Regions from separate parts of the Rhodococcus sp. MPR-R1B genome, predicted to be linked through region 2. Evidence: riboswitches for the same ligand, from Rfam matches in the RefSeq annotation. Region 2 holds a riboswitch; each other region holds the start of a gene.
What was found. Region 2 has a riboswitch for cobalamin ahead of AC1Q61_RS09435 (CbtB domain-containing protein). Riboswitches for the same ligand answer to the same signal wherever they lie in the genome.

Region 1: linked by a shared signal. The riboswitch ahead of AC1Q61_RS28855 (ABC transporter substrate-binding protein) and the one ahead of AC1Q61_RS09435 (CbtB domain-containing protein) in region 2 are both predicted to bind cobalamin.
Region 3: linked by a shared signal. The riboswitch ahead of metE (5-methyltetrahydropteroyltriglutamate--homocysteine S-methyltransferase) and the one ahead of AC1Q61_RS09435 (CbtB domain-containing protein) in region 2 are both predicted to bind cobalamin.

What each region holds. Positions count from the first base shown of each region.
Region 1 covers NZ_JBXAFO010000033.1:3,957-14,502, forward strand. Annotated here, with positions in the region: gene AC1Q61_RS28830 (nuclear transport factor 2 family protein) at 1-186, opposite strand, end outside; gene AC1Q61_RS28835 (DUF1254 domain-containing protein) at 288-1,628, shown strand; gene AC1Q61_RS28840 (SDR family NAD(P)-dependent oxidoreductase) at 1,679-2,470, opposite strand; gene AC1Q61_RS28845 (hypothetical protein) at 2,637-2,795, opposite strand; gene AC1Q61_RS28850 (siderophore-interacting protein) at 2,952-3,809, shown strand; cobalamin riboswitch at 3,851-4,031, shown strand; gene AC1Q61_RS28855 (ABC transporter substrate-binding protein) at 4,090-5,103, shown strand; gene AC1Q61_RS28860 (class I SAM-dependent methyltransferase) at 5,104-5,856, shown strand; gene AC1Q61_RS28865 (FecCD family ABC transporter permease) at 5,853-6,893, shown strand; gene AC1Q61_RS28870 (ABC transporter ATP-binding protein) at 6,890-7,663, shown strand; gene AC1Q61_RS28875 (arylsulfatase) at 7,679-10,039, opposite strand; gene AC1Q61_RS28880 (HAD family hydrolase) at 10,217-10,546, shown strand, end outside.
Region 2 covers NZ_JBXAFO010000005.1:91,867-102,412, reverse strand. Annotated here, with positions in the region: gene AC1Q61_RS09475 (Rv1363c family protein) at 1-228, shown strand, start outside; gene AC1Q61_RS09470 (HhH-GPD family protein) at 345-1,226, shown strand; gene AC1Q61_RS09465 (hypothetical protein) at 1,223-2,248, opposite strand; gene AC1Q61_RS09460 (hypothetical protein) at 2,308-3,219, opposite strand; gene AC1Q61_RS09455 (helix-turn-helix transcriptional regulator) at 3,444-6,131, shown strand; gene AC1Q61_RS09450 (HIT family protein) at 6,171-6,596, shown strand; gene AC1Q61_RS09445 (alpha/beta fold hydrolase) at 6,581-7,318, opposite strand; gene mhuD (mycobilin-forming heme oxygenase MhuD) at 7,364-7,672, shown strand; cobalamin riboswitch at 7,761-7,899, shown strand; gene AC1Q61_RS09435 (CbtB domain-containing protein) at 7,925-8,119, shown strand; gene AC1Q61_RS09430 (CbtA family protein) at 8,110-8,886, shown strand; gene AC1Q61_RS09425 (flavin-containing monooxygenase) at 8,946-10,546, opposite strand, start outside.
Region 3 covers NZ_JBXAFO010000002.1:203,244-213,789, forward strand. Annotated here, with positions in the region: gene AC1Q61_RS03655 (MarR family winged helix-turn-helix transcriptional regulator) at 1-218, opposite strand, end outside; gene AC1Q61_RS03660 (TetR/AcrR family transcriptional regulator) at 323-937, shown strand; gene AC1Q61_RS03665 (ABC transporter substrate-binding protein) at 1,112-2,710, shown strand; gene metE (5-methyltetrahydropteroyltriglutamate--homocysteine S-methyltransferase) at 2,769-5,033, opposite strand; cobalamin riboswitch at 5,193-5,401, opposite strand; gene AC1Q61_RS03675 (helix-turn-helix domain-containing protein) at 5,499-5,936, opposite strand; gene AC1Q61_RS03680 (response regulator transcription factor) at 6,157-6,786, opposite strand; gene AC1Q61_RS03685 (sensor histidine kinase) at 6,783-7,907, opposite strand; gene AC1Q61_RS03690 (ABC transporter permease) at 7,908-8,702, opposite strand; gene AC1Q61_RS03695 (ABC transporter ATP-binding protein) at 8,702-9,658, opposite strand; gene AC1Q61_RS03700 (EamA family transporter) at 9,704-10,546, opposite strand, start outside.

The sequences.
Region 1 (10,546 bases), on a different contig from region 2:
CGAATGAGTCAGGTCGCCCGAGGCCACGAAACCCAGGAACTCCGCTTTGGTCGACACTCCGGATTCCGAGACGATCACCCAGTCGTCTGCCATGAAATCGCCGATCCGTTCGGCGTCGTTCGAGCACATCGCGACGTTCCACTCGTCTGCGACAGCGACCAATGCCGCACTCTCCTGATCCGACATGTCTTCTCCCTCTACCGTCGTCACCCTCGGCGGGTGATGCCCCGACGGCAGGGTTCCCGCAGGGTGGACTTCGAACCGACGTGCACGACGAGAGGGCAGAGATGACAGACACCAGTCGCACCGAGCTTGCAGCTCAGGCGTATATCTACGGATTTCCCCTCGTTTTCAATCTCGACCAGGTCCATCGGTATGTTCACAACGGTGTCGGAGCGAACCCCGCCGCACCTTTCAACACCTTCAGCCACGCCCGAACACTGGCCGGGCCGGCAGACACTTTCGTCACGATCAACAACGACACCGTGTATTCCATGGCGCAGATCGATCTCTCTGTCGGCCCCGTTGCGCTGCACGTCCCCGATACCGATGGCCGTTACTACGTCCTCCAGTTCGTGGACGCCTGGACAAACAATTTCGCTTACGTCGGGCATCGGGCCACCGGCACGAAGAGCGGAGACTTCCTTCTCGTCCCACCCACCTGGACGGGAACCCCGGCGGACCAGACCACGGTGATCAGATTTCCCACGAACATTGCGTCGATCGTGGGCCGGTGGGCATGCGGTGGCGACGACGACCTCCCTGCGGTGCACGCCTTGCAGGACGCCACCACGCTGACCGTCGTCGACTCCACCGGAAACTCGGCGGGTCTCCCAGTGCCCGAACCCGGGGTAAGCCAGGACCTCCTGTTCCTCGAGAAACTCCGCATCTGGTCACAGGCGTTTCCGCCGGCCCCGCGAGATCGAGAACTCCAGGATTCCTTCTCCCTGATCGGAATCACCGAGCACGGGGCCTCTCCCTACGTATCGCTGTCTGCCGACGAGGCAGCCGCGTTGGCTGACGGATTGACGATCGGTGAGAAGAACCTGCTCGAGGCCCTCACGAAAGGCTCCAGCCCCGAAGTCAACGGATGGAAGCTCACATTCCACGCCTTCGACTACAACCTCGACTACTTCGAGGTCGGCACAATCGACGATTCACAATTCAAGATCGCCGATCCCAAGTTGCGCATCGTCGAACGCGCCGCGGCTGCCAAGGGCGGGCTGTGGGGCAACCACCCTTACGAAGCGGCGTACATCATGACCTACGTCGACGATCAGGGCGAGCAGTTGAACGGAACCCACACCTACACAATAAGACTCGACCCCACTCCGCCGGTGAGCGCCTTCTGGTCGCTGACGATGTACTCGGTGCCGGACTTCTTCCTCGTGGCGAACCCCGTCGACCGATACTCGATCGGCGACCGCACTCCAGGAATCGTCCACGACGCCGACGGTGCGTTGACGATCACGATCAGCCACGAGGAGCCGAAAGATCCCACGGCGAAGGCAAACTGGCTGCCCGCACCGCGCGGGGATTTCCGACCGGTACTGAGAATGTACGAACCTTCGCCCGCCGTGCTCGATCAGTCCTACGTCGTCCCCGCCATCACTCGCTCGCAAGAATGACGGCTCGCGTCTGACGGCCTGCCTGTGCGGGCCGTCAGACGGACTCAGAATCAGGCGTGTGTGCCGCCGTCGACACGGATCTCCGTGCCCGTGATGAAGGCACCATCGTCGGATGCCAACATCGCGATAACTCCCGCAACACTTTCCGGCCCGGCCATGGGGGCACCACCGGACTCCAGATCAGTGCTCAGAATCGGTGACAACTTGCCGAAGAGCGACCAGTCGGTGTCTTCCGGCAAGTACGACGCCGTAGTGTCGGTGATCCCGCTCTTCACACTGCCCGGAGCCACCGCGACGGCACGCAGACCCTGCTTGCCGTATTCGAGAGCCAGTGCGTGAGTGAAGGACTGGATTCCTCCCTTACTTGCGGCGTACGCGGCCATGTACGGGTGCGCGAAGGCCGCGGAGGTGGAACTGAAATTCACCACGACTGCGTTGGCGGTGGCGAGGAGAGCCGGCAGTGCCTGGCGGGTGACGAGGAAAGTGCCCGTCAAATTCACGGAGAGCACCTGATTCCACAGGTCCAGCGAGGTCTCGTGGGTGTGCCCACCACGCAGTATCCCGGCGGCGTTGACCAGTACGTCCAATCCCCCGAGAGTCGAAATCGCCTGACCCACAACCTTGATGACGGAACTCTCGTCACCGATATCGACGACGACGGTGTCGAGGCGATCCTCCGTCGAAGCATGTTCTGCCGATTTCCGGGTGTTCGCCAAACCCTGCTCGGAGATGTCGGCAGCGACCACGCGGCCACCTTCGGCGAGCAACCGCAGCGCGGTGGCCTGCCCGATTCCAGATCCTGCGCCGGTGACGAGAATACGACGACCTTCGAAACGATTCATTGCTGTGTACCTTTCACGAAAACGAGTTGGCTGGCATTCCAGGCTCGGTGGCGCCGACACTCACAACTCACCCGCGAGAAACTTCAGGTACGGGAAATGCGCAGCACTGCAACAGGTGTGGCACTGCGAAATCTCGGCGAGGCAATGCTCGCCGAAGTGGCGAATGTCAGACGGATCCGGCCGGTGCGGCCAAGGCTCTTTCGATCCAGACAAGACCGGACGGGCGGCGGTCGATCGCCTTACGCCCACGTCGGAAAGTCGCTACGCCGAATCGGGCCGTGCGCAGTGCACGGCCGGAAGCGAGAGAACAGCGGCGTATGGACATCACAGGCACGGTAGCAGCGCCGGCACCACTCGCTCAACCGCGTCGTTTCGAGACCCGAATCATTCAGGTAATCAGATGTCACTTCTGGACAACTCGCTCGACTTAGGCAGCACTAACCTGGCGGCATCCCGAAAACCCGATCCAGGAGCACAGTCGATGACACATGCAGACGCCTCGCGCACAACAACTCCCCCGACGACCGTCCTAAGGACCGCTGACCACAATCGCGGACTCAACGACGTTCTCGCGATCGTCGAAGCGATGGAGCGACCGAGCGATCACCTGCTGCGGATCACGGCTCGTTTGACGGAGTCGACCGACGATCCGACCTGGTCACGCCCGAATGTGACCGTACGCATGAATCTCGGGCCGGCCTTCGACGACGCTTCGCGCGTGTACACGGTGCGTTCCTACGATTCAGCGAGCGGATCGATCGTCGTCGATGTGGTCCTGCACGGACAGACCAGTCCGATGATGAGGTGGGCAGCAACGTTGGCCGTCGGTGACACCTTCGGCCTCACCGGTCCGCGGCCACACTTCTTGATCCCTGATGTTCCTGGTCGACGTATCGCACTTTTTCTGGACGGCACCGCAATACCCGCATTGCACTCGATCATCGAGCAGTTACCTACCGACGTCGTCGGAATCGGCTGGGTCACAACAGATGACGAGGTCGCCTTCGCCGAACTGCCCGCCCTCCCCGGCCTGGAGCTTCACCGCGTGAGCGCAGATCCGGCCGAGCCCGACGGCCCACTGGCGGTACGAGCACGCGAGCTCGCCAATCCCGCGAGCTACGTCGTGTGGGGCGCCGGTGAACGCAACGAGATGCGCGCAATCCGGAAGCACTTTCGATCGACCGTCGGACTCGACAAAAACGACGTCGCGATATTCGGATATTGGAAGGAGGGCGTCAGCAACACCGAAATCGACCTCCGTCGACGCGAGAACTACGAGCGCATCCTCGCCGACGGCGGAACCCTCACCGACATCGACGACCTGGCCATCGAGATCTGATTGCCTCACACCAGCCGACCTGACCGGCGGTGCACTGCGGTGATAAGTTCCTCTGTGCCAGCGGACCTCCACACAGGGGGTCAGGGAATCCGGTGTGAATCCGGAACTGACGCGCAGCGGTGAGGGTGACCGCCCGGGCTTACGCCACTGGATGAGAATCTGGGAAGGCGCTCGGGTGGGGCGATCTCGAGTCCGAATACCGGCTGGCAGCAGGGGTCAACAGGCGCCTGTTCACACGGTAACGGGCTCCGCGAACGAGCCCCTGCGAGAACGAGATTCCATGCGTCTGTCCAGACTTCGCCTACCCGCCGCCGCCGTCGCTGCCCTGTTGAGCGCGTCGTTGGTTGCCTGCTCCTCCGACGACAGTGCTGCCCGACAATCCAACTCTTCCGAACAATCGCGCGTGACAGTCCAGAACTGTGGCCGAGACGTCACGGTGGAGCGACCGATCGAACGGGCAATCGCGGTAAATCAACCTGCAGCAGAGATGCTGTTCGCACTGGGAGTGCAGGACCGGATGGCCGGGTACGCCATGAGCGATGACGATGTCCTCCCAGAACTGCGCGAGGCGCGTGGTCAGGTCCAGGCGTTCGACACCGAGTTCCCGTCATTCGAAAGTGTCCTCGAACGCGAACCGGACATGGTCTACACGACGTTCAACTACACGTTCACCTCGGAGGGCATCGCCGACCGGATCAAGTTCACCGACCTCGGTGTCGCGACATATCAGTCACCCAGCGAGTGCACCGGTCAGGATGCCGAGCAGAGCAAGGCCCTCACGCTCGACGACTTGTACGACGAAATCGACGACGTGGCAACACTGTTCGATGTCAAGGACAAAGGTGTCGACCTCACCGAGAATTTGAAGGATCGCGCGGCCACCGCCACGGCGGCACTGGGAGCTGAGAACGTGACGCTGGCGTGGTGGTACGCAGCCACGAAGACTCCGTACTTCGCCGGGTGCTGCGGTGCACCGGGAATCATGACCGACGCGGTGGGTGCGAAGAACGCCTTCGACGACAACAAGCAGTACTGGCCCGAAATCGGTTGGGAGAGTGTCCTCGATCGAGACCCGACCGTGCTGGTGCTCGCAGATCTCGACCGCGGTGGAGACGGCGACAGTGCCGCAGACAAGATCGCGTTCCTCGAATCGGACCCGGTCGCCAGCAAGCTCACCGCAGTGAAGAACAAGCGTTACATCATCCTCGAAGGAACGACGATGGATCCCTCGATCCGCAATGTCGGTGGCATCGAACAGCTCTCCGACGGGCTGCGCCAGTTGGGTGTGGTCTAGATGTCCGCGGAGATCTGTGAACTGGTGCGTCGGTGGGACGACCAGCAGGCGGCATACATCGCCGACCGTGAGAAGCGCTTCGACGTGATTCTCGACGTCCTCGAATTGCAGCACGCGCACGCCCCGTTCACGGTTGTCGACCTGGCCTGCGGGCCGGGTTCACTGAGCGCCCGGATTCTCGAAAAGTTCGAGCATGCGAGCGTTGTGGGGATCGATTACGACCCGATGCTGCTGGAGCTCGCCCGCCAGTCGTCGACGCGTTTCGGTGACCGACTGCAGCTGATCGACGCAGACCTGGCGGGAGCCGATTGGCCGAATTCGGTGGCTGCGCCGGTTCAGGCGATAGTGTCGACAACCGCGCTGCACTGGTTGCAACCGCAGCAGCTCGTCGAGGTGTATCGGCAGTGCCGCGAACTGCTGAGCCCTGCCGGCGTTCTGCTCAATGGTGATCACTTTCGCTTCGACGGCCGATCCCCCGTCATAAGCCGATGGGCGAACGCTCACGACGAGCAGACGCAACGCTCCGCCTTTGCTGCGGGCGCTCCCGAGTGGGACAGCTGGTGGGACGAGCTGCGGGCCACTCACGGCATCGGACCAATGACCGACGAGCGAGAGCGCAGATTCGCCGGACGTGACGCCACCGCGCCCACAGCCGTCGACTTCCAGTTGGCGGCGCTCGCGCAAGCAGGTTTTCGGGAGTCGGGGACGGTCTGGCAACTGTTCGACGACTACGTGGTCTACGGCGTGAGATGACGACAAGAGTTCGGCTGCGTGACAACCCGACGACCGTCACCCTGCTGTGGGTGATCGGTGTTGTCACGCTGGCCGGATCAGCCGCCGTTGCCATCACGTTGGGGCCGGCCGGTCTGTCGGTCGGTGAGGTGGCTTCGATTGTCGTCGGCCATCTCGGCGGTACCGCGGCGGACGTCACCCCTATCCGTGACGGCATCGTGTGGGACCTCCGTCTGCCGCGCACCCTGCTCGCCGCGCTCTGCGGTGCCGGTCTCGGGCTGTGCGGTGCGATCATGCAATCGCTGCTTCGCAATCCGCTGGCCGATCCGTTTGTCCTCGGTATCTCGTCCGGCGCCTCGACCGGTGCCGTACTGATCGTGATCCTCGGAGTCGGGTCGGGACTGATCGGCCTGTCGAGCGGCGCCTTCATCGGCGCGGTGATCTCCTTCGCCCTTGTGCTGCTGCTCGCCCATGCGGCCGGCGGCACGCCGGACCGGGTGATCCTGGCCGGTGTCGCCGCGACCCAACTGTTCTCCGCGCTCACCTCGTTCATCGTCATCACCTCGGCCGATCCCGAGCAGACCCGCGGCGTGATGTTCTGGCTCCTGGGCTCACTCGGCGGCGCCGACTGGCTCGACGTCGCACTCTGCGCTGCGGTGGTCGCAGTCGGCCTCGTGGTCTGTCTGACTCACTCCCGCGCACTCGACGCCTTTGCCTTCGGCGAGGACGCGGCGTCGTCGCTGGGGGTGAACGTGTGGCGGGTGCGTGTGACCCTGTTGTTGGCAACAGCCTTGATGACCGCGGTGATCGTGAGCGTCGCAGGTGCCATCGGCTTCGTGGGCCTGGTCCTCCCGCACGCGGCGCGGGCTCTCGTCGGTTCGAACCACCGCCGACTCCTGCCCGCGTCCGCACTGATCGGCTCCATCTTCCTTGTCTGGGTCGACGCTGTGGCACGCACAGCCATTGCGCCGCAGGAACTCCCGGCCGGTGTGGTGACCGCGCTGGTCGGTGTGCCTGCGTTTGCCGTCATCCTCTGGAGACGGAAGGCCAGGCCATGACACTCGAAGCTACCGGCGTCAGTTGGCGGGTCGGCGGGGCGCTCATAGTCGACGACCTCGACGTCTCGCCTACAACCGGAAGTACGGTGGGGCTTCTCGGCCCCAACGGTTCGGGGAAATCGACGCTGCTGAAACTGCTTGCCGGGCACAATCGTCCGACATCCGGTGTCGTGACCCTGGACCGAACCCCGTTGTCCGACTGGAAACGCCGCGACATCGCGCGTCGGATCGCGACCGTTGATCAGCACAGCAACACCGAGATCGATCTGACGGTCGCGGAGGTAGTCGAACTCGGACGCACACCGCACCGCGGACTGTGGGGTGGGCAGTCGGATTCCGATCGCGACGCCGTCCGGGCAGCGATCGAACACACCGATCTCGCCGGCATGCTGGACCGGTCGTGGCACACCCTGTCCGGCGGGGAGCGCCAACGCGTCCAGATCGCGCGCGCCCTCGCTCAGGAACCTCACGAGTTGCTACTCGACGAGCCGACCAATCACCTGGACATCAACCATCAACTCGAATTGCTCGCGCTCGTGCGACGCCTCCCCACCACCACGATCATGGCATTGCACGATCTGAATCTGGCCGCCATGTTCTGCGATTCGATAGTGATGCTGAACCGGGGATCCATCGTTGCCCACGGAAGCCCGACCGAGGTCCTCACCGCTGACCTGATAGCCGAGGTCTACCAGGTCGACGCCGAGGTTCGCCTGGACGGTCCCGGCGGAGTACCTACCGTGCGATACCTTCCGCCCGGCTCGCACTAGACGCACTCGGAACTGTCATTCACGCGAGAGCATCGCCACTGCTTCGCGTTCGAGGTCGACGTACGGTTCACCACTGACGTCGATGGCCACCCGGTTGAGCGTTCCACCCGTGAACGCCCACGGTGACGTACCCGGGTAGTCGTCGGTTACGGGCTCCCCGCTGTCACGGCCTGCGTTGAGCCCTTCGCCGCCACCGATGCTGAACTTGCCTGGCTGAGTGCGGATTCTGCCCTCACCGACTTTCCGATCGCCGTAGTAGAGGCCGAGCACCCCGTGCGCAGTGCCCGGCGGATCCTCGCCTTCCTTCTCGAAAGTTGCTGCCAAGATTATATTTTCGCCGATCGGAAGGTCTTCGGTGGCATCGATCTTCTGCTGTTCACTGCCGAGGAAGTTGTACACGTAATGCAGGCGGTTGTCCTTGACGTACAGCGAATGACCACCGAACCTGCCGCCATGCGAGAAAAGCACACCGGTCGCACCTGGCTCGGCCAAATCGACAACTGCCCCGATCGAGAATGAACGATTACGAAGGTTGACAGCGACGGCTTCCGGTACCTCGGCTCCGCCCGGGCGGTAGACATACCGGTTTCGGGGCGGGGCCAACTGGGGGCGAGGCGTGGTGAGGAGTTCGACACCGGACCGATCGTCCAGTGGCAGAGCTTGATTGGCACCGGCCTCGTGGAACCACAACCCCACCAGCTCTGCCAGCCTGCCGGGTTCTTCATCCGCAAGGTTCCGGAGCTCGGCTCGGTCCAACTCTGTGTGGTAGAGCTCCCAGGTGTCTTCCGAGAAATGGCCCCACCCGCTCAGAGTCGGGTGCGTGGTGACGGCCTTCCAGCCGTCATGCCAAATTCCTCGTCCTCCGAGCATCGAATAGAACTGGGTGTGCTTGGCGGTGGGGATGTTGCCGGCATCGAAGCTGTACCGCATGCTCACGCCTTGAATCGGGTGCTGGGTGTACCCCTTCACCGTGTCAGGCAAGTCGACGCCGACGCAGTCGAGCAGAGTCGGGACGACGTCGATGGCGTGATGGTACTGATCTCGAATCTCGCCACGGGCATCGATGCCCTCCGGCCACGAGATGATGCATGGGTCGCAGGTTCCACCGTTGAACGAGTACCGCTTCCACATCTTGAAGGGCGTGTTGAACGCCATCGCCCACCCGTTGGGATAGTGGTTGTACGTCTCGGTGCTGCCCAGCTCGTCCAGCTTCGCCAGGTTCTCGGCTAGGTCGTCGGGTACGCCGTTCGCAATCTTGTTCTCGTTGACAGATCCGTCGGGTCCGCCCTCACCGCTGGCACCGTTGTCGGAGACCACCACGATGATCGTGTTGTCGAGCTGCTCGATTTCTTCGAGGTATCCGAGCAGGCGTCCGATCTGATCGTCACAGTGCGAGAGGAAGCCCGCGTACACCTCCGCCATCCGTGAGAACAGTCGCTGCTCGTCAGCGGAGAGAGTGTCCCAGGGGCGGGTGAAATCCAGCGGCGGGAACGGTTCGCCGTCGGGCCCGGTGCGGGTCTCAGGAGTGCCTATCGGGTTGAGTGAGGGCAGGGTCGTGTCTTTCGGGACAAGTCCCATTTCCTTCTGTCTGGCCAGAATCTCGTCCCGCATGGCTTCGTACCCTGCGTCGAACCTGCCTGCGTAGCGATCGGCCCATTCGCGGGGCGCGTGATGCGGAGCGTGTGCGCACCCGGGTGCGTAGTAGAGAAATACAGGCCGGTCCGGAGCTATCGACTTCACGTCACCGATGTATTCGAGCGCTCTATCGGTGATATCGACGCTGAAGTGATACCCCTCTTCGGGCGTCGACGGCTGTTCGACGGGGTGGTTGTCGTGGACGAGATCGGGATACCACTGATTGGTCTCGGCACCGAGAAAGCCGTAGAACCGCTCGAATCCGCGGCCGACCGGCCAATTCCGTTTCGTGGAAGCAAGATTCATCTCGTCTTCTGCGCACAGGTGCCATTTGCCGACCATCGCGGTGCTGAATCCCTGCTCGACCAGAACCTCGGCGAGCGTGGCACATTCGGGAGGGATGTGACCGTTTCCGCCGGGAAAACCGACCGCGCACTCGCTGATGCAGGCCATGCCGTTGGTCGTGTGGTTTCTCCCGGTGAGCAGACACGATCGCGTCGGGGAGCACAGCGCTGTGGTGTGCCACTGCCCGTACCGCAATCCGTTGCCCGCGATGCGGTCGATGTTGGGCGTCTCGATCGGTCCCCCGTAACAACCCAAGGCGCCGTATCCGACGTCGTCGAGAACGATGTAAAGAATATTCGGTGTGCCGGCGGCGGCCTTCGGCTGCTCGTACGGGCTCCAGTCGGGAATCGAATCGCGAATATCGAGGTTGACGACGCCTTTGAATGCGTTGGCCATGATCTGGCTCCTTGTAGGTCATCTGATTTCCAGCCTCTACGGCCGCATGGTGAATCGCATACCCCGATTGTGGTCACCGAACCGCTGTCGCCCGAAATGGGCGATGCCATTTTCGGCAGGAGATCCGAGTATGAGAGTGCCGGATTTGTCATCGACTCACTGGAAGCCAGGGACCACATGAGCAGTCAATTCGTTGAAGCCTCCACCTCCGACACCTCCGACCCGCTGCCGAGCTGGCAAGACGGCCCGCCGAAGCAGGCCGTCAGGCAATTCGTCGAACGCGCGACGACTGAGGGAAGTCCGGACGAAATCGCACCGGAAGACAGGATCGCAGCCTTCGACAACGACGGAACCCTGTGGTGTGAGAAGCCGATGCCGATCCAACTCGACTTCATCTTGCGCCGCCTCGTCGAGATGACCGCCCAGGATCCGTCTCTTCGCAACCGTCAACCGTGGCAGGCGGCGTTCGAAAAGGACTACGCCTGGTTGAACGAAGTGATCTCGAAG
Region 2 (10,546 bases):
GCCAACTTGCAGAACATGATCGTGCAGTATCAGGCGACCTCGTCCGCTCAGATCATTTCAGCCGGGTTGGCGAGCAGTGATGGCGACAACGCCGAGGTTCTCGTGTTCCTCGATCAGACGATCACGAACACCAACTCCCCCGATCCGAGAATCGACCGCAACCGGATGCAACTTTCTCTGGTCCGCGAGGACGGCGAGTGGAAACTGAGCAACGTGCAGTTGTTGTGACCCGGCGGTCGGGCGTCAAAGACAGCCGTGTCGGCGACTGCCGATAAAGTGGCCCCCACAAGTCGACGTCTCCTTCGTCGACCGGGAGCGCAGGTTCGAGGAGTGTGTCGGTAGCAGTGGCAGTGGAATCTTCGGTGCTGCTGAAGTGGTACTCCGAGACGGCTCGCGACCTGCCGTGGCGACGCGAGGGCGTCAGTGCCTGGCAGATCCTGATGAGCGAGATCATGCTCCAGCAGACGCCGGTGGTGCGCGTTGCGCCAATCTGGGAAGAGTGGGTCGAGCGCTGGCCGGTGCCGTCGGCGATGGCAGCGTCGAGCCAGGCAGAGGTGCTTCGCGCGTGGGGCAAACTCGGTTATCCACGACGCGCGCTGCGGTTACACGAATGCGCGGGCGTCCTGGCTGCCGAGCACGGTGACGTGGTCCCTGAAGACGTCGATACCTTGCTCTCGCTACCGGGAATCGGTTCGTACACCGCCCGCGCCGTCGCGTGTTTCGCCTACGGACAGCGAGTGCCTGTGGTGGACACCAACGTACGACGCGTAGTTGCGCGAGCCGTCCACGGCAATGCGGAACCCGGGAACCCGTCCAACACGCGAGACCTCGCCGACGTCGCGGCGCTGCTGCCGAGGACGCGTGCGCGCGCCGCCACCTACAGCGCAGCTCTCATGGAACTCGGTGCACTGATCTGCACGGCGCGGAACCCGAACTGCGAGAACTGCCCTTTGCCGAACTGCGCGTGGGTCGCTTCGGGCAAACCGGCACACACCGGACCACCCAAGAAGGTGCAGAAGTTCGCGGGCACAGATCGCCAGGTTCGTGGAAAATTGATGGCCGTTCTTCGCGAGAGTCACCGTCCGGTCGAGCGCGCGCAACTCGACATCGTCTGGCCGGCCGATCCGGGTCAGCGTGACCGTGCGTTGCATTCACTGCTGGTCGACGGACTGGTCGAGCAGACCGACGACGGCCTGTTTGCGCTGGCCGGAGAGGGTACGGCTTAGCCGACTCGCAGCGGGGTGCATTCTTCGGCTGTGGGTTCGTCGGTCTGGAGCGGTGCGACTTCCGGATCAGAACGCCGAAGTACAGCAGGAACGGCAGGCACCACTGGATCGCAAGGCGCAAGTGTCGGAATCTGTAGGGCAGCGCCGGGCGGGGGCCCGCTGGTGGAGGTCGCCGACTCGGCGCCGATGTTCGGGCGATCAGTGGACACCGCTCGCGACCCGTCCGGCGACAGAGCGATCAGCAATCCCGTCAGCATGAGCAGGAGCGGCAGCACTATTGCCGCCGCCCACCGGACCCTGTTGACGGGCCGGACAGCCATGCCGTCACCGGACCGAACTTCGCTTCCGCGATCGGCCGCTACCAGCGCAGCCCCTATCGCCAGTTGGGTCCGCTCGCCGAGAAACAGGAAGCCGAGACCTGCCAGTTCAGCGGCTTCCGCGGACGGCTGCCGAGAGTCTTCCTTCACGAGCATCGCGACGAGCATCTTGGGCACAGGGTCTCGTTCGGCGACGAGGAGGTCCAATGTCGCAGCAAATGTCGAGCTGTCCGCAAGCAACTCGGCCGTGTCGTAACGATGCGCCGAGTCCACGACGCCTGCTCTCGGGTCGACGGCCGCGATCACGGTCTCACTGCCGTCCGGCCAGAACGCGAGAATCGGCGAAACACCAATGAGAGCGTCGACCGTCCGCAGGTAGGCAAGCCGTGCGTCGAGACCGTTGACCAACTCGATGTTCTCGAAAGGACTGGAGGACAACGAATCCGAGACATGTTCGCGCACGTCCGCACGCTCGCACATCACTCCGACGACGGTGGGGCACAGATTCGAGCGCAGGGCTCGACCGGTGGCGACCTCGGCCGCGGAGGCGAGTGCGCGCGCCGACGCTTGCGGAGAGGGAACAGTCCCGTCTGCACCCCAGGGGTGACGGAACTCGTCGATCGAGCCCAGAAGGGGTGTGTCTGCATCTACGAGAGCTGTTGAAATTGACTGATTTTCGAATACAACGCCCAGGCTTTCACGCACTGGATCCTCCATTGACTGCTACTGACTGTTACGAGTGTTGCCATTCCTGCGAAGCTGTATCAGAACGTCAGGCCACCGACCGCCATTGCACCTGGTTCCAGCACCACTTCCACCGGCGCTCGGCCGTCGACCGTGACGCGATACGTCCCCGGTAGCAGTCCGACAAACGAGAAGTGACCCTCGAACGGTTTCACCGTCCGCGCTGTCGCGTGCCCGCATTGATCGACGCCGTCGATCACCACCGCCTCCGAGATGCCCGATGTCACCAGACCTGAGATTCGTCCATCTGCCGAGACAGCAGCCCACTGGCTTCTCTGACCACCAACAGAAATCCCGTACGGATCACACACTCCCGGGGTGGTCGCCACCCGCACCGTGACATCGCCCGACCGCACGCGAACCGCCCCCCGATCTGCGGTGACCAGTGCAGCGATCGGTAGACCGTCGGCGTCTTCCCGCTTTCCCGCAGTCATCGTCGCCGTTCGGGTGAAGTACCGGTCCGCGTCCAGATTGCCTATCAGGCAATGTAATCCGACCTCGTCGACACCCGAGCCGTCTCCGCAGTAATCAGGCACGGACGGCAGAACGAAACCTCGAGGCACCGGAAGTTGCACGACCACGTCGGAGAGCGGGTTGCCCCGGACACCGATGTCGATGACATACGTCACCGGATCACCCTCTCGGACAATGCCGTTGGACGGGCCCGAATCGAGCCCTGGACCGTCAGCGGGATCGAAGGGCGGTGCACCGTCAATCGCCGTCAGCTCGACGGTGAAGGGAGGCACGAACTCTCCCTCGGCCGCCAATCGAAGATCCGACTGCATCGGCAGCAAGCCGAGCGCAGCAGCGCCGACCGCCAGAGCTCCGGTCACGACAACTATGCCGATACCTCGCACTCCTCGGCGCCACGCTCTCGGCCGGAGTCCGACGACAACGGCCTTCGACCGCACCTCTGACAGACGAGTTCGCACGACGCTCCTTCGATGTCTGACTCTCGGGCCTCCGACAGGCGCTCGCGGCCACATTTGGCGAATCCCGAGCTACGTTCAATAGAAGTCGCTCGAGGGACTCGAAAGCCAATGGTGACGGCGTGATTGTGTGGGTGAACTTCTCTCAGCCGGGGTGAATTCCCGGGTGAATTGCCCGGGATGGCACGCTCTGGATTCGCACCAGCTACGCTCCTCCCTGTAGATAGATGGATCGAGACAATCCGCCCAAACTCTTCAATCATTGCGGGGCGCGAAAGCAGAAAGGGTCCGCGCTGATGTTCGGGATGGACGGCCACGACTGGGCAGCTATTCCAGAAAGGCGCACCCTCGCGACGTCGATTCCCCGGCAAGCGCTCTTCGACAAACTTGACCGACGTGCCGCGCTGACAATCGTCCGTGCACCGAACGGCCACGGGAAATCGTCGTTGATCGCATCGTGGCTGCGCGCCCATTTGGCATCCGAACGAATACTCGTCTGGGTCTCGGCCCCACGGCCCTCGTCGACACTCGAAGATTTCTGGGCCGTTGTCCTCGATCGAATCCACGCTGCCGGAATCGCACTGCCCGACGTCGACGATCTCGCCGATCCTTTCACCGCTGTCGCCAAATCCCTGAACGCCCTCAGCCGCCCCGTGCTGCTCGTGCTGATCAGGCCGGATCTGATATCGGAACCAGAGTTGGACGATCAGTTGATCGAACTCCTCGCCCTCTGTCACAACCTGGACCTCGTGGTCACGCTCTCGGGCTTCGGCATGTTCTCCGAGCCGTACCTGCTCGACACGGACCACGAGGTGATAGGCGCGAGTGAGCTGTTGTTCACGAGAGCCGATACCGCCCATTTGCTCGCACAAGCTGACGTAAACACGACTGACGGTGATGCCGAACAAATCACATCCCTGACAGGTGGGCTGCCAGCGCTGGTTCGTGTCGCCGTTCCCGCCGTCCAGACATCGGGTAGCCGCAACCGCGAGCAGATGATCAGGAAGAACATCGCGCAGGCGATCGACGACTACGTGAACAAATCCGTTCTCATGACCGCTGATCATGTGAAACAACTCGAGTTCCTGCTCGCGACGGCCTTTGCGCGATCGATCACCGTCGACATCGCCGCCATGCTGTTCGAGTCCCAACACCCTGAGGATGGCGAGACCGTTCATCAGATTCGCGTGCGCCTGGCGATACTGGAGACAGCCGGGTTGTTGTCACGGGTCGAGACCGAAGCCGAAGAAACCTGGGAGCTGCCGCCTGCAATTCGTCGATCGATACTCGCGCACCAAAAGCGCGCTGGAGTCGATCCGGCGCAACGTCTTTCGTTCCTCGCACACAACCGACTCGACCACGGTCATCACGCGTCGGCGCTGGACTACGCGGTCGAGGCACAGAACTGGACCCTGGCAGTAGACATCGTCGAGCAACACTGGGTGACGATGATCGTCCACAATCTGGACTCGGTTCGCTCTGCTCTCCAACGGATTCCGGCGGAAGCTGCGGACAAACACTCTGCCGTGGAGGCGGGGCGCGCACTGTTCACGATGCATCCGAGCGAGCGCTCGACGGTAGTCGACTTGCTACCCGAATCGCCGGCAGAACTGTGGGCTCTCGGCGCTGAATCCGGCGCGAAGGACGCCTTGAGCATTGCCTGCGTTCAATCGATCATGCTCAGGATGGCAGGCGAGTACGGGCTCGCAGCAGAAACCACCAGGCGCCTGTCTCATCTCAGTCGCAGTGCGCTGGAGAACAACCCGGAAGCGGTCAGCGCACAGCTCCCTCTCATGCGACTTCAATGGGCGATCAATTTTCAATTGAGCGGCAGGTTCACAGAATCCACGATCAAGGCTCGAATGGCGTACCACGGCGCCCTGTCTCAGGGAGTCGACTTCATCGCTCGTAACTCTGCGGGAAGTGCCGCCCTGAATTGGGCGCTGGCTGGTGAGCCGCGGCAGGCCACACACTGGTCCGAACTCGAACAGAAGCATCCGGACCCCGGCGGTTGGCTCGAACCTGTGGTCAAGATCGCCGGCCTGACAGCGCGGGCGCTCACTGCTCTCGACACACTCGACTTCGACGACGCACGTCTCGCATTGACCGAACTCGGTCTTCCGTCCGACACCGAGGAACTGTGGGCATTCGTCGTCTATGCGCATTGCCAATTCGCCTTGACCTCCGGCGACCACACTGCGGCACTACTGTTGCTCCACAATGCGATCGAAGCACATTCCAAGCAGTACACGGCTACATCTTTCGCGCTTCCTCTGTTGCAATCCGCAGAGATCGATCTCTTGCTCGCTCTCGGACAGGGGAACAATGCCGTAGCACTGGCCAAGGAGATCATCGATCCTGCCGCCAATCCGTGGACGCTCACGTCGGTGGCGCGTTTACGTCAGCGGATCGGCCAGAACGAGGCCGCGGTGGCGCTGTGTCACCAGTTCGACTGGTCTGGCGTATCCTATCCGCGGGCACAGATGGAATCGCTTCTGGTGCAAGCGGTTGCACACTCCGAGCTGGGTGAGCCACGCCTCGCCTCTCAGGAGTGGTCCAGAGCGTGCAGCATCGCGGATCAGACCGGACTTCTACGTTCGTTCGCGACCATCGCATCGGCGGACGTCGAGAAACTCGAATCGATGGCCGAAACGAAATCGCGTGCACTCGCCGAGTTCTCGAAAAGGTCGCCTGCGGAATCATTTCCGGAATTCGTACATATCGTGGAGTTGACCGAACGCGAGCAGAAAGTCCTCTCACTCCTGGCGCTCGGCATGGGGTCGGCTGCGATGGCCGACAAACTGTACGTGTCCGTCAACACCGTCAAGACTCAACTGCGCACTCTCTACAAGAAGCTCGACGTACACAATCGAAACGAAGCGATCACGAGGGCACGCCAACTGCGCTTGCTGTAGTCCGGGGTCGGATCTGATTTCGGACTACATTCTGTAGGCATGAGCACCGATTCCTGCGTCTTCTGCAAGATCGTCGCGCTGACCGAGCCGGCGATTCTCGTTCACGAGAGCGAGACAACTCTCGCATTCCTCGATGCACGGCCGGTGAGTCGCGGACACACCCTGGTGGTCCCCAAGCGTCATGCAGAGAACCTCGATGCTCTCGAAAGTCACGAAGGCGCAGAGATGTTCCGCGTCGGCACGCTCATCGCCGGAGCTCTACGCCGCTGCGACATCGCCGCTGACGGAGTCAACTTTCTCGTCAACGACGGGCGTGCCGCGGGCCAAACCGTGTTCCACTCGCACCTGCACGTCGTCCCCCGCCATCGCGGCGACAAGGCGAAGTTCGCTGCTGGACTCCTCGCCAGGCGAGCCGTCGAGCTGGAGCAGGTGGGCGCGTCGATCCGAAGTCAGCTCACGGTCTGAAGGAATTCCGTCACCACTTCGCGATAGCGCTGCGGTTGATCGTCGTGGACCAGGTGGCCTGCATCGGCAATACGTACGTACCGAGTTCCCGGCCTCTCGGCCATCTCTCGCATCTGTCCCTCGGGGGTGATGGTGAACTCTCCCTCGATCAGCAAGGTCGGCACCTCGATCGCCTTCCACTGATCCCAGAAATGCCTCGTGCCCCACTCCTCCGAGATGTCGCGGAAGGTCGACACGTCGCCGTGCAGGTACCACCCGTCGTCGCGGCGGTCGAAAGAGTCGAGAAAGTACTGGCCGGCGACGGGGCCGAAGAATTCCTTCATCGCCTCCTCGGAAGCAAACGGCTGCGGCCACGCCGAGATCATCTGCGCCCAGTCCGCAGCGGTGCGTCCACGAAAGTCCGGGGCCATGTCTTCGAGGACCAGCGCACAAACCTTTTCGGGATGCGCGGCGGCGAAGCACCACGCATGCAGAGCCCCCATCGAATGACCGATCACGATCATCGGCTCCTCGATGGACGCAACCGCCGATGTCAGGTCCTCGACGAATGCCTCGGTAGTCAGTGCCGCTGGCGCCGGCCTGCCGTGACCGGCAGCGTCAAAGGTGTAGACGTGGCCGAACTCGCGGATCCACGGCACCTGGCGTCGCCACGTTCGGGAGCTGCCCATGAGGCCGTGCAACAACAGAATCGGTTGTCCCGTTCCACCTTCGTCATGCAACACGAGTGTCACGGTACGCGGTGAAGGTGCGCGGGTAATGTCGCTTGCATGGCAGTCGTGAAGATCAATGCAATCGAGGTCCCCGAGGGCGCCGGCCCCGAACTGGAGAAGCGCTTCGCAGCACGCGCTCACGCAGTCGAGAACTCCCCGGGCTTTCTCGGATTCCAACTCCTCCGCCCCACCGCCGGTGAGAGCCGCTACTTCGTGGTGACTCAGTGGGAGTCCGAGCAGGCGTTCGCCGATTGGCGTGACGGCCCCGCCCGTGAAGCCCATTCCGGCGAGCGCGCGAAGCCCGTCGCTTCGGGTGCGTCGTTGCTCGAATTCGAAGTTGTCCTGGACGTCGCCGCAAAGAGCTGATCTCGAGCGATTGTGCCTGCCTTGGCGGGCACAATCGACGGTCATCTCGGCTTCACGCGTTGACACGGTGCGTGCTGTAGTGCAAAAGTTCGCATGTAAACGCGATGGTCCGACAGGAATCCGGTGAAAGCCCGGAGCGGTCGCGCCACTGTAATTCGAGGTGAAGTGCCTTTTTCGGCACGACTATTTCGACAGCCAGACACTTCGGCCATCGCATGGACCTAGGGGACGCGAAAATCCCAGGAGGCTTCGATGGCTCTCGCCTATTCTCCCGATACGTCGATCGATTCGACTCGTCTTGCTTTCCTCGCCGCTGCAGTAGTTCTGTTCGCGATGCTGGCTCTCTACCTGGTCGGATTCGACCAGGGCGCTATCTCTCGCACCGGCATGTACATGCATGAATTGATGCACGACGGTCGACACTTGATGGGCCTGCCGTGCCACTAGTCGACAATTTCACGAAGCTTCTCATTCGTGGTTTGTTGGCTGGTCTGATCGCAGGCATCCTTGCCGGCGGAGTTGCATTCGTGCTGGGTGAACCGCACGTCAACGCTGCCATTGCGATCGAAGAAGCCAACAGCGCCACCGGTGAGGTTTCCGGCGAAGCCGCTGGGCATTCGCACGGTGACGAAGAAGAACCACTGGTGAGCCGCAACGGGCAGCGCGCCGGGCTGTTCCTGGCCACAGCGCTTGCCGGACTGGCACTCGGGGCGATCTTCTCGGTCGTTGCCAATTACGCTCGACGACTCACCGGAATGTCCGGGCCGTTGTTGGCGATCACCATCGCCGTCGGTGGTTGGCTGGCTATCGAGGCCGTCCCCTTTTTCAAGTACCCGGCCAATCCGCCGGCCGTCGGAGATCCCGACACCATCAACCAGCGCACACTGCTGTGGCTGGCCGCCGTGATTCTCGGGCTGCTGTCCGTCACCGCGGCAGCAGCGGCGGCAAAGGCAGTTTCCGGGCACGAGTTCCTCAGCGTGCGCATCGCTGCTCCGGTGGCTGCATTCCTGGTGATCGCCACGATCGGTTACGTCTCGCTTCCCGGCATCAACGAGGTGGGCGAGGACTTCCCGGCAACTCTGCTGTGGGAGTTCCGACTTTCCTCGCTCGCTACGCAGGCGACGCTCTGGCTCGTACTCGGGTTGGCATTCGCCTTCCTTACCGAGCGCGCGACCAAGAACAGCGAAGTAGCAAAGAAGTACGCCCTTCGCTGAACCTGCTGTGCGCCTTTATTAACCTCCCGCGGTTAATAAAGGCGCACAGCAGTTCTTTTTCAGCTCAGATGATGCACTTCTTGCAGTCCGTACACCGGCGTCGGGATGCCCTCGTAACGCGCCTTCAATTGCAACGCCAAGTACAGCGAGTAGTGGCGCGACTGGTGCAGATTGCCTCCGTGGAACCACAGCGCTTCCTGCTGCGTCGGCTTCCACATGTTGCGCTGCTCGCCTTCCCACGGTCCCGGATCCTTGGTGGTGTTCGACCCCAGGCCCCACACCTTGCCGACCTTGTCGGCGGTGTCCTGACCGATCAGGTCCGCCACCCAGCCGTTCATCGAGCCGTAGCCGGTCGCGTAGACCACCACGTCGGCAGGCAATTCCGTACCGTCTTCGAGAATCACGCTGTTCTCGGTCAGCTCACGAACATTGCCGTGCGCGAGCTTGATGTCTCCATTGGCAACCAGTTCGGCAGCGCCGACATCGATGTAGTAGCCCGAGCCACGGCGTAGGTACTTCATGAACAGGCCCGAACCGTCGTCGCCCCAGTCGTGCTCGAAGCCCGCCTTCTCGAGGCGATCGTAGAAATCCTTGTCGCGCTCACGGATTGCGTCGTACACCGGGATCTGGAACTCGTGCATGATCCGGTACGGCAGCGAACCGAACGTGAGGTCCGCCTTGTGTGTCGTCATGCCGGCGGCCAGTGCTCGCTCCGAGTACAGATCGCCCAAGCCCAAATCCATCAGCGAATCCGACTTCACGATGTGCGTCGAGCTGCGCTGCACCATCGTGACGTCGATACCGTTCTCCCACAGTGCGCCGCAGATGTCGTGCGAGGAGTTGTTGGCCCCGATCACGACGACCTTCTTGCCCACGTACTGATCCGGGCCGGGGTGCTTGCTCGAGTGGTGCTGATCGCCGAGGAACTTGTCCTGCCCGGGGAACGTCGGAACGTTGGCCTTGCCGGACATACCCGTCGCCATCACCAACTGCTTGGGACGCAACGTCAGCTTCTCGCCGTTGCGGTTGACCTCGACGGTCCATTCCTGGGTCTTCTCGTCGAACGACGCAGAGGTGCAGGTCGTGGAACTCCAGTACGGAACCTCCATGACCTTGGTGTACATCTCGAGCCAGTCGCCGATCTTGTCCTTGGGCGCGAACACCGGCCAGTTGTCGGGGAACGGCATGTATGGCAGGTGGTCGTACCAAACCGGATCGTGCAGGCACAGGGACTTGTAGCGTCCGCGCCACTGATCGCCGGGTCGCTCGTGGCTGTCGATCACGATGGCCGGTACTCCGAGCTGACGCATCCGGGCGCCGAGCGCGATGCCGCCCTGGCCGCCGCCGACGATCACGACGTAAGGCTGTGTGGTGTAACCGAGTTCGCGGTCTTCGATCTCCTTCTGCTCGGCCCACGTGATGCGGTTCGGGTCTGCCCCATGCTTGGCGCCGCGCGGACGACGAGTGCCCTTACCTTCTTCGTACCCCTTCAACTCCTGCAGCGACGTCAGCAGGGTCCAACCTTCATCTCCCTTCAAACGAAGGTGTCCGTGCGCGCGACCGGTTGCAGTCTCGAACTCGATCCAGGCTGACGTGACGCCGTCGGCTTCGTCGGGTGTCTCGGTGGTCCGGAATCCCGAAGGATCGGTGTCGTCGAGAC
Region 3 (10,546 bases), on a different contig from region 2:
CTGAAGGAGGACCATGACCAGCCGCGAGGGCGGTGGATCGACGACTCGAGATCGTAGGTGACCACGTTGGAAGCCCGATTGAGTGTAAGTAGTACCTCGGTGGCCAGCTGGTCGCGAAAGCCGTGTTCGGTGGCCAGTCGCTTGTTGGCCAGTTCGATGAACGACCAGAAGTTCAGCACGCCGACGGTTGGCTGGTCATCGGTTGTCCGGTCAGTCATGGACTAACCCTAGCGCGATCTGCAGTTGATTAATCCATGTATTAGATCTCGGGGTTACGATGAAACTTCGCAACCCGGCACTGCGGTCAGGATTCTGAACTATCGTGACGCGCGTGACTGCGCGCAGCGACGAGTTTCCCTTGGACGTCGACCTCATGTCGGTGGGGCAACTCGAGCGGAGAGGACGACTGACCACGGCGGTGGTCGAGATGCTGGCCGAGATGCCGTCGGATCGAATCCAGATGAAAGACGTCTCGGAGCGTTCAGGCGTCGCACTCGGAACGCTGTATCGCTACTTTCCGACCAAACAGCAACTTCTGGCTGCGGCGATGACGGCGTGGAGCGGTCTCGAATCGGTCCGTCGTCCTGAGAAGTTGCGGGCAGACGGTGGTGAGAACAACGCGTACGAGCGGGTTCTGGCACTTCATCGCCGCGAGATGAAGGCATTCGAGCGTAGGCCCTACTTCGCTCGGTTGGAGATCGAACTCCATTCGTCCTCGGATCAGTTCGTGATCGAGTCGTTGGATCTGCGCGCAGCGGCACATCGGAGAATGCTGTTCGAGTTGATGGACGGCGTCCCGGCCGAGACGGCGAGGGTTGCGGCCGTGGCAATAGGCGGCACGATGCTGACGGCCCTTGCGCTGTGGACCAGTGGCCGGATCGGATTCGCAGAGGCCCAGCGGAACGTCGAAGACGTCATCGGGCTGGTAATTCGCTGAACGGTTTCAACCTAGAATTCAGTTCTTGTTTCTTCTGTCATGAACGCGAATTATCGCTTCGGCTTTGTGAAAACGAAGACGCAGGACGAGACCTTACCTAGAATTCACTTACAAATATGTCGGGGTGTCCGATCCAGGGATCGACGTATCCGTGAACTGTGAAAGTGAGTCGCAATGAAGCGCTCGTACCGAGTCCGCGCTCGAATCTGGATGGTTGTCCTGGCGTCGGCGACGCTGGTGGTGACGGGGTGCGCCGGTAGCAGCCAAGGTACGACCACGGATGCATCGGACGTGACGGTCGGAGTTGTCGGTGACCAGAACAACGGGGGAGAGCCGCGATCGGGTGGCACCGTGTCGTTTGCCACCTACAACGGGATCAGTAGCCTCGATCCGGCTGACCGTCAGGACGGCGGCGCTACCGGTGGTAGCGAAATGGCAGCCATCTACGACCTTCTCATGCGCTTCGATACGTCGGCGGGCGAGTATGTTCCCCACTTGGCTCAGTCGTTGTCGGCCAACGGCGACAACACGGTGTGGACACTGAAATTGCGCGACGGCGTCACCTTCAGCGACGGCACTCCGATGGACAGTGCGGCAGTCCTGTGGAGCATCGATCACTATCTGCAGAAGAAGGGAACTCACGCGCTGGTGTGGAAGACCGCTGTGCGCGAGACGAATTCACCGGATCCGAGTACGGTCGTCTTTACATTGGCGCAGCCGTGGGACGAGTTCCCGATCATGTTCACCACCGGTCCCGGCATGATCGTCGCGCCCTCGTCGATGGCTACCGGCACGTTCACCCCGATCGGGGCAGGCCCGTTCACCGTCGAGAAGTTCGCCTCCCAGGACGAATTGGTGCTCGCTGCCCGTCCGACGTACTGGGACGGGGCGCCGTACCTCGAGAAGTTGCGCTTTCCCGCAATCGTCAACGAGAAGAGCAAACTGGAAGGATTGCACACCGACGGAATCCAGGTTGCCTATCTGAAGTCTCCCGACTTCATTCACGAGGCTTTCGAAGCCGGTGATCCCGGATTTGTGTACTCGGCCAGCATGGCCGGAGTTCTGGCAATCAATCAGCGCGACGATCGGGCAGCGAAGGACGAGCGCGTGCGTAAGGCGATTGTCGCTGCGGTGGACCCGAATACGTTCAACGAGCGAGTTCAGGGCGGCTTCGGCGAACCCGGCACCGACATGTTCGCGTCGTGGTCGCAGTGGCACGGATCGGTGGCCGGGAACGGCTTCGACCCCGAGGCGGCCAAGAAGTATCTCGCCGAGGCGAAGGCGGACGGTTACGACGGAAAACTGACGTACGTCGGGATGAACGATCCGGCGACACAGCGCAGCGCACTGACGTTTCAGTCGCTCTTGCAGGCAGTGGGTTTCACGGTCGACATCACCTACGCAACCAGCATCAACGATCTGATTTCCATGCTGTACGCAAAGCATGACTACGACGTGTCCTACTTCGCGTTCAACGTGCTGGAAGAGTCACCGTTCGTGCGTATGTACGGCAACCTGTTCAGCGATTCGCCGTCGAACATCCTCGGTTACAAGAACGCTCGGATGGACGAGTTGCTCGGCAAGCTGCAAACAGCGTCGGGCGAGGATGAGCGGCGAGCCGTCATCGACGATATTCAGACCGTGGTCAACGAGACGGCGCCGATGGCCGTGGTCAACTCCGGCAAGGTCTTCATCCCGTGGCGCGAGAACGTCCACGGAGTGACCCCGAGTGCGGACGGGATTCTGCTCTTCGGCAATACGTGGTTGAGCTGACCCCCGTGCGCCTTTTTGGTAGTTCCCACTACCAAAAAGGCGCACAGGGGCTTTGCCCCTAAAGCTCCGCTCGTACCAACTTCGCGGCTTCGACGAGGTTACGAAGCGATGCTTCGACCTCGATCGGCCCCCGTGTCTTCAATCCGCAGTCCGGATTGACCCACAATCGTTCGACAGGAACAGCTTTGAGTGCCTCACGCAGGGATTCGGCAATCTCGTCGACGCTCGGCACCCGCGGCGAGTGGATGTCGTAGACACCCGGGCCGACGCCGAGATCGAACCCGACCGAACTGAGATCGTCGAGGACCTCCATGTGTGAGCGCGCCGCCTCGATGGACGTGACGTCCGCGTCGAGGCCGGCGATGGCGCCGATCACCGCTCCGAACTCGGAGTAGCACAGGTGCGTGTGGATCGCAGTGGAATCCGCGACGCCCGAGGTAGCCAACCGGAAGGCGCCGACCGACCAGTCCAGGTAGGCGCGCTGATCCTCGGCACGCAGTGGGAGCAGTTCTCGCAGAGCCGGTTCGTCGACCTGGATGATTCCGATTCCGGCGGCCTGCAGATCGACGGTCTCGTCTCGAATTGCCAGTGCGACTTGATTTGCCGAGTCGGCGAGGGGTTGGTCGTCACGGACGAACGACCAGGCCAGAATGGTGACGGGTCCGGTGAGCATGCCCTTGACCGGCTTGTCGGTCAGGGACTGCGCGTACGTGATCCAGTCGACGGTCATCTGCTTCGGGCGCGAGACGTCGCCGTACAGAATCGGCGGACGCACGCAGCGGGTGCCGTACGACTGGACCCAACCGTTGGCGGTGGCGAAGAATCCGTCCAACTGCTCCGCGAAGTACTGGACCATGTCGTTGCGTTCCGGCTCACCGTGAACAAGCACGTCCAGGTCCAGCTTTTCTTGGAGCGCAACAACTTCGGCAATTTCGGCGCGCATACGGTTGACGTACTCGGCTTCGTCGATCTCGCCCTTGCGCAGTGCTGCGCGAGCGATGCGGATCTTCGAGGTTTGCGGGTACGAACCGATGGTCGTCGTGGGCAGCGGCGGCAGAGAAAGCAGCTCGTCCTGGGCAGCGCGACGTTCGGCGGCGGGCGCGCGACCGGTTGCCGAGTTCAGCACCGCGTCCAGACGGCCTCGAACACTCGCATCATTAAGTCTGCGATCGTCCTTGCGGGTCGACGCGGCCGCTCGTGCCAGAGCGAACTCGTCCTCCACCGACTCTCGGCCCAGTGTGAGAGCGGTTGCGAGAGTTACTACTTCCTTGACCTTCTCGGTGCCGAACGCGAGCCACGAGCGCAGGGCCTTGTCGACATCGGACTCAGCGTCGAGTGTGTACGGAACGTGCAGCAGAGAGCACGACGTGGAGACGGCAAGCGTGTCGACGCTGCCGAGCAAGGCACCCAAAGTGCTCAGTGCCGAGTCCAGATCGGACCGCCAGATGTTTCGTCCGTCGACCACTCCGGCGACGATTAGTTTGCGGGCGAGTTCAGGTACGGAGCCGATCGAATCCTGACCGGCCACCAGGTCGACGGCAAATCCTTCGACGCCGGTGGACGCAAGCGCGGGCAACGCGTCACGCAGCGAACCGAAGTACGACGCCAACAGGATCGACGGCCGCTCGGACAGCGCTGAAAGCTGTTCGTACGCAGCGCGTGCCGCTTCGATTTCCTCATCGGTGCGATCGCCCACGAGGGCGGGTTCGTCGAGCTGAACCCAGCTCGCACCGGCCTTCGCGAGCCGACCGAGTAGATCCGCGTAGAGGGGGAGTAGTTCGTCGAGCCGCGAGAGCAGCGGCTCGTCTGTGCCGACAGCCTTCGAGAGCAGCAGGAAGGTGACCGGTCCGATGACGACCGGGCGGGCTGCAATGCCGTCGGAAAGTGCTTCTGCCAGTTCGGACAAGACCTTGGACGGGTCGAGTGCGAACGTGGTGGACGGTGAAATCTCCGGCACCAGGTAGTGGTAGTTGGTGTCGAACCACTTCGTCATTTCGAGTGGCGCGATGGTGTCCGTCCCACGGGCGGCGGCAAAGTAGCGGTCCAACGGATCGGCGACCGACGCGACGCGGTCGGGCAGCGCGCCGAGAAGAACTGCGGTGTCGAGCATCTGGTCGTAGAAGGAGAAGGTATTGACCGGGATGGAGTCGAGGCCCAGGTCACGGAGGTCGGCCAAGCCCTGCCGACGGAGGTCACGGGCGACAGCCTGCAGGGCGTCGGCGTCGATGCGCCCTGCCCAGTAGCTTTCGGTTGCCCGCTTGAGTTCTCGATGAGGACCGATGCGCGGTGAGCCCAGCACGGTCGAAGTGAATGTTGTTGTCACGGAGTTTCTCCAGATTGCCAATGCATTGATGGCCACTGCCGGCAGACGGGTACACCTCACGAGACCTCGAGTTTCGGCGGACAGTACTGCCCGCACCGCACACGAGGTCCGATGGAGATCTACACGCCCATTCCACGAGGCGGTGGACCGTCGGGCACGGCGTGCCCGACACAGTCGGCAGGTCTTCGGACTCGCGGGCACTCGATCGAGTTGGATCGAACCTACTGGCCGTCGCTTCCCAGGCGGATGCCCAGTGCACATAAACGGCGGTCGTTCCTGCTTACCGCTGCGGGACAGTCCCGGATTTTCACCGGGTTCCCTCTCACTCCGACAGCTTGCGCTGACGGGGCTTCGACGCCGGGAACGGTCTTCGGGGCTCCTCATGACCGCGCCGGGCGAACCAGCTGCATCGACCAGCATAAGGCCAACCCTCCCTGAGCAGTCAAGGAGAGTCGGCGAAGGGCGCTACGCGCGTGACATGTAGGAATTCGAGTCCGGTGGTACGCGCGGAAGATTCTCGGAGGAACGTAGATTCTCCGCCATTTCGACAAGCAGATCCTGCGAAGACGGCGATAGATCGACGACGCGAGAGGTGAGGTTTCGCAGGCGCACGTTGTGCAGCTGTTCGAGGAGAGAGAGGTCCGCCTCGCCGCCCGAGATCGCGGGCGGAGTTTGATCGGACGGGGCGTAGAAGTAGTCCGGATGGACGTTGAAGAAGTGGGCGAGGGCGGCAACCACTTCGGGTGACGGGTTGGTTCGGACGCCGGTGCGCAGTTGGGACAGGTACGGCGTCGAGATGCGGCAGCCGAACTCGGTCATGCCGCGAACGACCATCGCGTTGGTGACGTGAAAGTCGGCAGTCTCGAACAGCGAGTTCAAGCGATCGTTGAACTGGTTCGACATGAGACGTCCCTTCCCCCGTTACGCACAGGCTCCGTCGATTCAATTAACTGCATCATAGCCAGTTATCGAACGATTAGCTGTTTTGGATTCTCGCGAAGGGGTTTGTTTGCAGGGAAAACCCCTAGGGTAGAAGGTCCCTACTTTGAGTGATCTGGACAAATCGCCGTCAAGAATCGAACGGCGAACTATTTGCCGGGGAAGTGGATTCCGGCCATGCGGATCAGAGCCAGCCGTTCGACTCGGCGATTCTGACGGCTTCCGCGCGCGTCGACGCACCTGTCTTGCCCATCGCGGATGACAGATGATTTCGAACTGTCCCTGCGGACAAGAAGAGCGCCCCTGCGATGGCTGCCACGGGTGCGCCGTCGTGAGCGGCGCGCAGTACTTGGGTCTCACGCTCCGTCAGGGGCGACTCGCCGCTGACGAGGCTGTCGGCCGCAAGGGTGGGATCGACGACGCGCAGTCCGGCGTGGACACGCCTGACTGCGTCGGCCAACTGCCTGGCGGGTGTGTCCTTGACGACGAACCCGCCGGCCCCGGCGTGCAGGGCTTTGCGAAGAAATCCGGGACGTCCGAACGTGGTGACGATCAGGACTCGGGTGTCGGGTGCTGCCTCGCGAAGGGCCGCCGTCGCGGCGATTCCGTCCATGCCGGGCATCTCGACGTCCAGAAGCGCGACATCCGGGCGGTGTTCGAGAACAGCGGCCACAACCTCGTCGCCGCGACCGACCTCGGCCACCACGGAGAGGTCGGATTCCAGATCGAGTAGTGCGGCCAACGCTCCTCGCACGAGCGCCTGGTCGTCCGCCAAGAGCAGCCGTATGGTTGCTCGATCGCCCTGGCTGTTCACTCTGTCTCCTGTTCGACTACCTGAAGTGCAAACCCCTGCGGCTGGGGATGAGTGATGATCACTCGTGCGCCCGACGCTCCGGCGCGCTCGCGTAATCCGATCAGACCGTTGCCGGAAGACGTCGACCCGGCCCCTTGCCCGTCGTCGACGACCGACGCACTATTTTCGTCGACCGTGATCCGGCAGTGGGTCGCACCGCTGTGTCGAACGACGTTGGTGACGCCCTCACGGATCGTCCATGCAAAGAGTTCGCGAAGACGCGTGGGAACCATGTCGGTACTGCTCGGCACCTCGTCCTCGATGCCAGCCGCACGCAATGCCTCTCGTGCTCGGGCTATTTCGACGGGAAGAGAAATCCCACGAAATCCTTCGACGGCCGAGCGCACGTCTGCCAACGCGTCACGCGAAAGTCTTTCGAGGTCGTCGAGTTCGTTGCGCGCACGTTCGATATCGACATCGAGTAGGCGATTGGCCAGTTCGGCTTTGATCGTGATGACGGTCAGCGAGTGTCCGAGGATGTCGTGCAGATCGCGCGCCATCCTCGTTCGCTCCTCCATGATTGCCCGCTGCTCCTGCTCTTCGCGTTCATGGAGCATGGCGAAGTTGCGGCTGATCAGGGACATGATGCCCCAGGTCGCGAATGCGGCCGCGCAGACTCCGAGCGAGAGTCCGGAGTAGTTCCCCCACCCGGACGAGAGGCTGACTATCTCCACGGAGGCCGCGAACACCAAGGCGAGAATGCCGCCGGCGACGGTCGGCAACAGTGTCACCGCTGTCACCGCGAGGTACGGTGCTGCTGCCAAACCTGTCGGCCCGACGCTCACGATCATCACGGCGGCCAACGCGGTCAAGGCGGCCAAAGTCAGTGCAGCTTCGCGAATCGTCGGCCGAGTCATCGTCATTCGACGCCGCTGCTGCGTTGTGGCGAAGGTGTAGAGGTAGAGGGCACTGAAGGCGATCGTCGCGAGAATCCCTGTCCAGCCGCGCAGTTCGTCGCGTAGATTCCATCCCTCGATCAGCGGCCCGCCGAGAAATACCATCCAGACCGCCGCGAAGAGAACGCCGAAACGATTCCGCCGCGGGAGCGCGACGGAATCTTCTCGGTCAGTCGTTTGCGACAACTACACACGCTCCGTATCTCGTTGGAACCGCCAGATCGCTCCGCCGGCGAAGATGGCGAACCACACCAGGATATTGACGATCCAGGTCCAGTGAATGCTATTGCCCGTCAACGGTGCGTGGGCGAGGGCGTTGATGCCGAACATCGGGGTGAACTGTGCGATGGTCGCCCATACGGAACCGTCGGTGAGTGGTACGAAGAGTCCGCCGCCGAATGCGAGCAGAGCCAGTCCCGGTCCGAGCAACTGCATGACGTTCTCACTGGGGAGTAGGTACCCCATGAACAGGCCGAAGGCCGCGAAGATCGACGATCCCAGCCAGGCGATCAATGCCGTTGTGAACCAGAGTGATCCGTCCATCTGCGCCGAGGTGAACGCGCCGACGACGTAGACCACGAGAATCGAGACGAGACCGAGCAGCATCGCCATGATCAGTTTGACGGCGATGTAGGCGACCGGGGTCAGGGGAGTCAGCCGAAGTTGTCGGCTCCACCCGGACGCTCGTTCGATCGAGACCATCGCGCCGCCGCTGGTGGTGGCCAGCATCGCGCCGTACAGGGCCATGCTGATCATGATGTACGCGGCGACATTGCCGTGCCCGATCCCGTGGTCGTCGTCGCCTTGACCGAGACCGAAGACGAGGAAGAAGACAACCGGCATGACGAGCGTGAAGATCATCGTGCGCCGGTTGCGAGTCAGGCGACGAAATTCCAGTCGCAGTAGCGTCGTGTTGAATCCGCCGAGAGGTACGACGGTTCGCTCGGCTCCGTAGGTGTTCGCTTCGGTTTCAGTGGTCATCACTTCTGTCCTTCGGAGTTGTTCGACGTGAGTGCGATGAATGCGTCTTCGAGGCCACGCGAGACGATTTCGAGATCGCGAGCCTGCGTATTGGTCAACAGGAATCGTGCAACGGCATCGGTGTCGCCCGAGTGCACGAGCAGCGACTCACCGCGCACCTCGACGGCGTCGGAGTTCGGTATGGCTCGCAGGAGTTCGTCGGTGATGCCTGGAACAGTCGCGCGCAGGGTGCGTCCGGACGCCATCGCCTTGACCTCGGCGGTGGTCCCGTCTGCGACCACGGTGCCTTGCCTGACCAGGATGATGCGGTCGGCGTAGACATCGGCCTCTTCGAGGTAGTGCGTCGCAAAAAGCACAGTGCGACCGTGATCTGCGTCGGCGCGGATGGCGGACCAAAAGTCCCGACGCCCTTCGACGTCCATACCGGTGGTGGGCTCGTCGAGAATGAGCAATTGCGGGTTCGACAGCAACGCCATCGCAAATCGCAACCGCTGTTGTTGTCCGCCTGAGCATTTGCTGACCAGGCGATCGGAGATGTCGAGGATTCCGGCTCTCCCCAGCACTTCGTCGACCGGACGGGATTGGGAGTACAGGCTGGCGGTCAGCTGCACCGTCTCGGCAACCGTCAGCTCTTTCAGTAGTCCGCCGGTCTGCATGACTGCCGAGACGAGTCCGCGGGCAATCGCCGATCGAGGTGACATTCCGAAGACGCTCACCTCGCCTGACGTCGGCCGGGACAGGCCGAGGATCATGTCGATGGTTGTCGTCTTGCCTGCGCCGTTCGGGCCGAGGAACGCGACGATCTCGCCGGGGCGGATGCTCAGGTCGATACCTTTGACGGCGTCGACGGTTCCGAAACTCTTGCGAAGTCCGGTCAACCGGACGGCGTCGTGTGCCGATCCTTCAGTGCGTGTATGCAGTGCCTGTGGTGAATGCCGTGCCTGTGTTGAGGTCATACATAGAATCTGCTCGCTTCGAGGTCGTGATCCCTCGTCCGTCCGTCATTCTTCTGCCATGACATTTGTCATCGGGTCGGCCGGTATCTGTTTCGGTGCAACCTGGCCGAGGCGCGCGAGGACCAACCCCGCGATGATTGCTGCGCCACCTACAGCTTGGAGTGCGGTGACGGATTCCCCGACCAGGATCCACGCGGCGACGACCGCGCACAGCACTTCGGTCAGCGCTACCAGAGACCCGATTGTCGGCCCCAGCAGCGTGATCGCGGCGATGCCGGTGAGATAGGCAATGACAGTGCTGACCAGGACCAGGACCACCACCGGCAGCCACACGTTCACCGAATGGTCTGCCACGACTGCGTTCGAGGCCGAGAACTGGAGGGGGAGGACGCCTACGAGTCCGAGCGCGCCGATGACCACTGCACTGACCGTGAGCCCCGATGCCGCGAGCACAACTGGATGGAGATCACCGTCCGCACGTTCGGAAATGACGAAATAGACTGCAAGGCATGCCGCGGCGGCCAGTCCCCAGGCGACTCCGACGGCACTGATCTCTGCCGATCCGAAGACGTCGATCACCACGGCGGCGCCGATCAAGGCCACCGCCGCACCGAGAAGCGTCTGCACGCTCGGACGCGCGCCCTTGGTTATCCACACCCACCCGATGACGATGATCGGTGCAAGGTACTCGAGAAGCAATGCGACGCCGACCGAAAGATGTTGCACGGCATTGAAGAAGCACAGTTGAACGCCCGAGATCGCGAACACCCCGTACAGCAGTACCGTGCGCGTGTGGGTGCTCACCTGTCGTAGGCGAGGCCATTGGGTGGCTACGGCGATCACCATCATCACCAGTGCGCCGCCGGCAACGCGCGCGAACACTGCGCC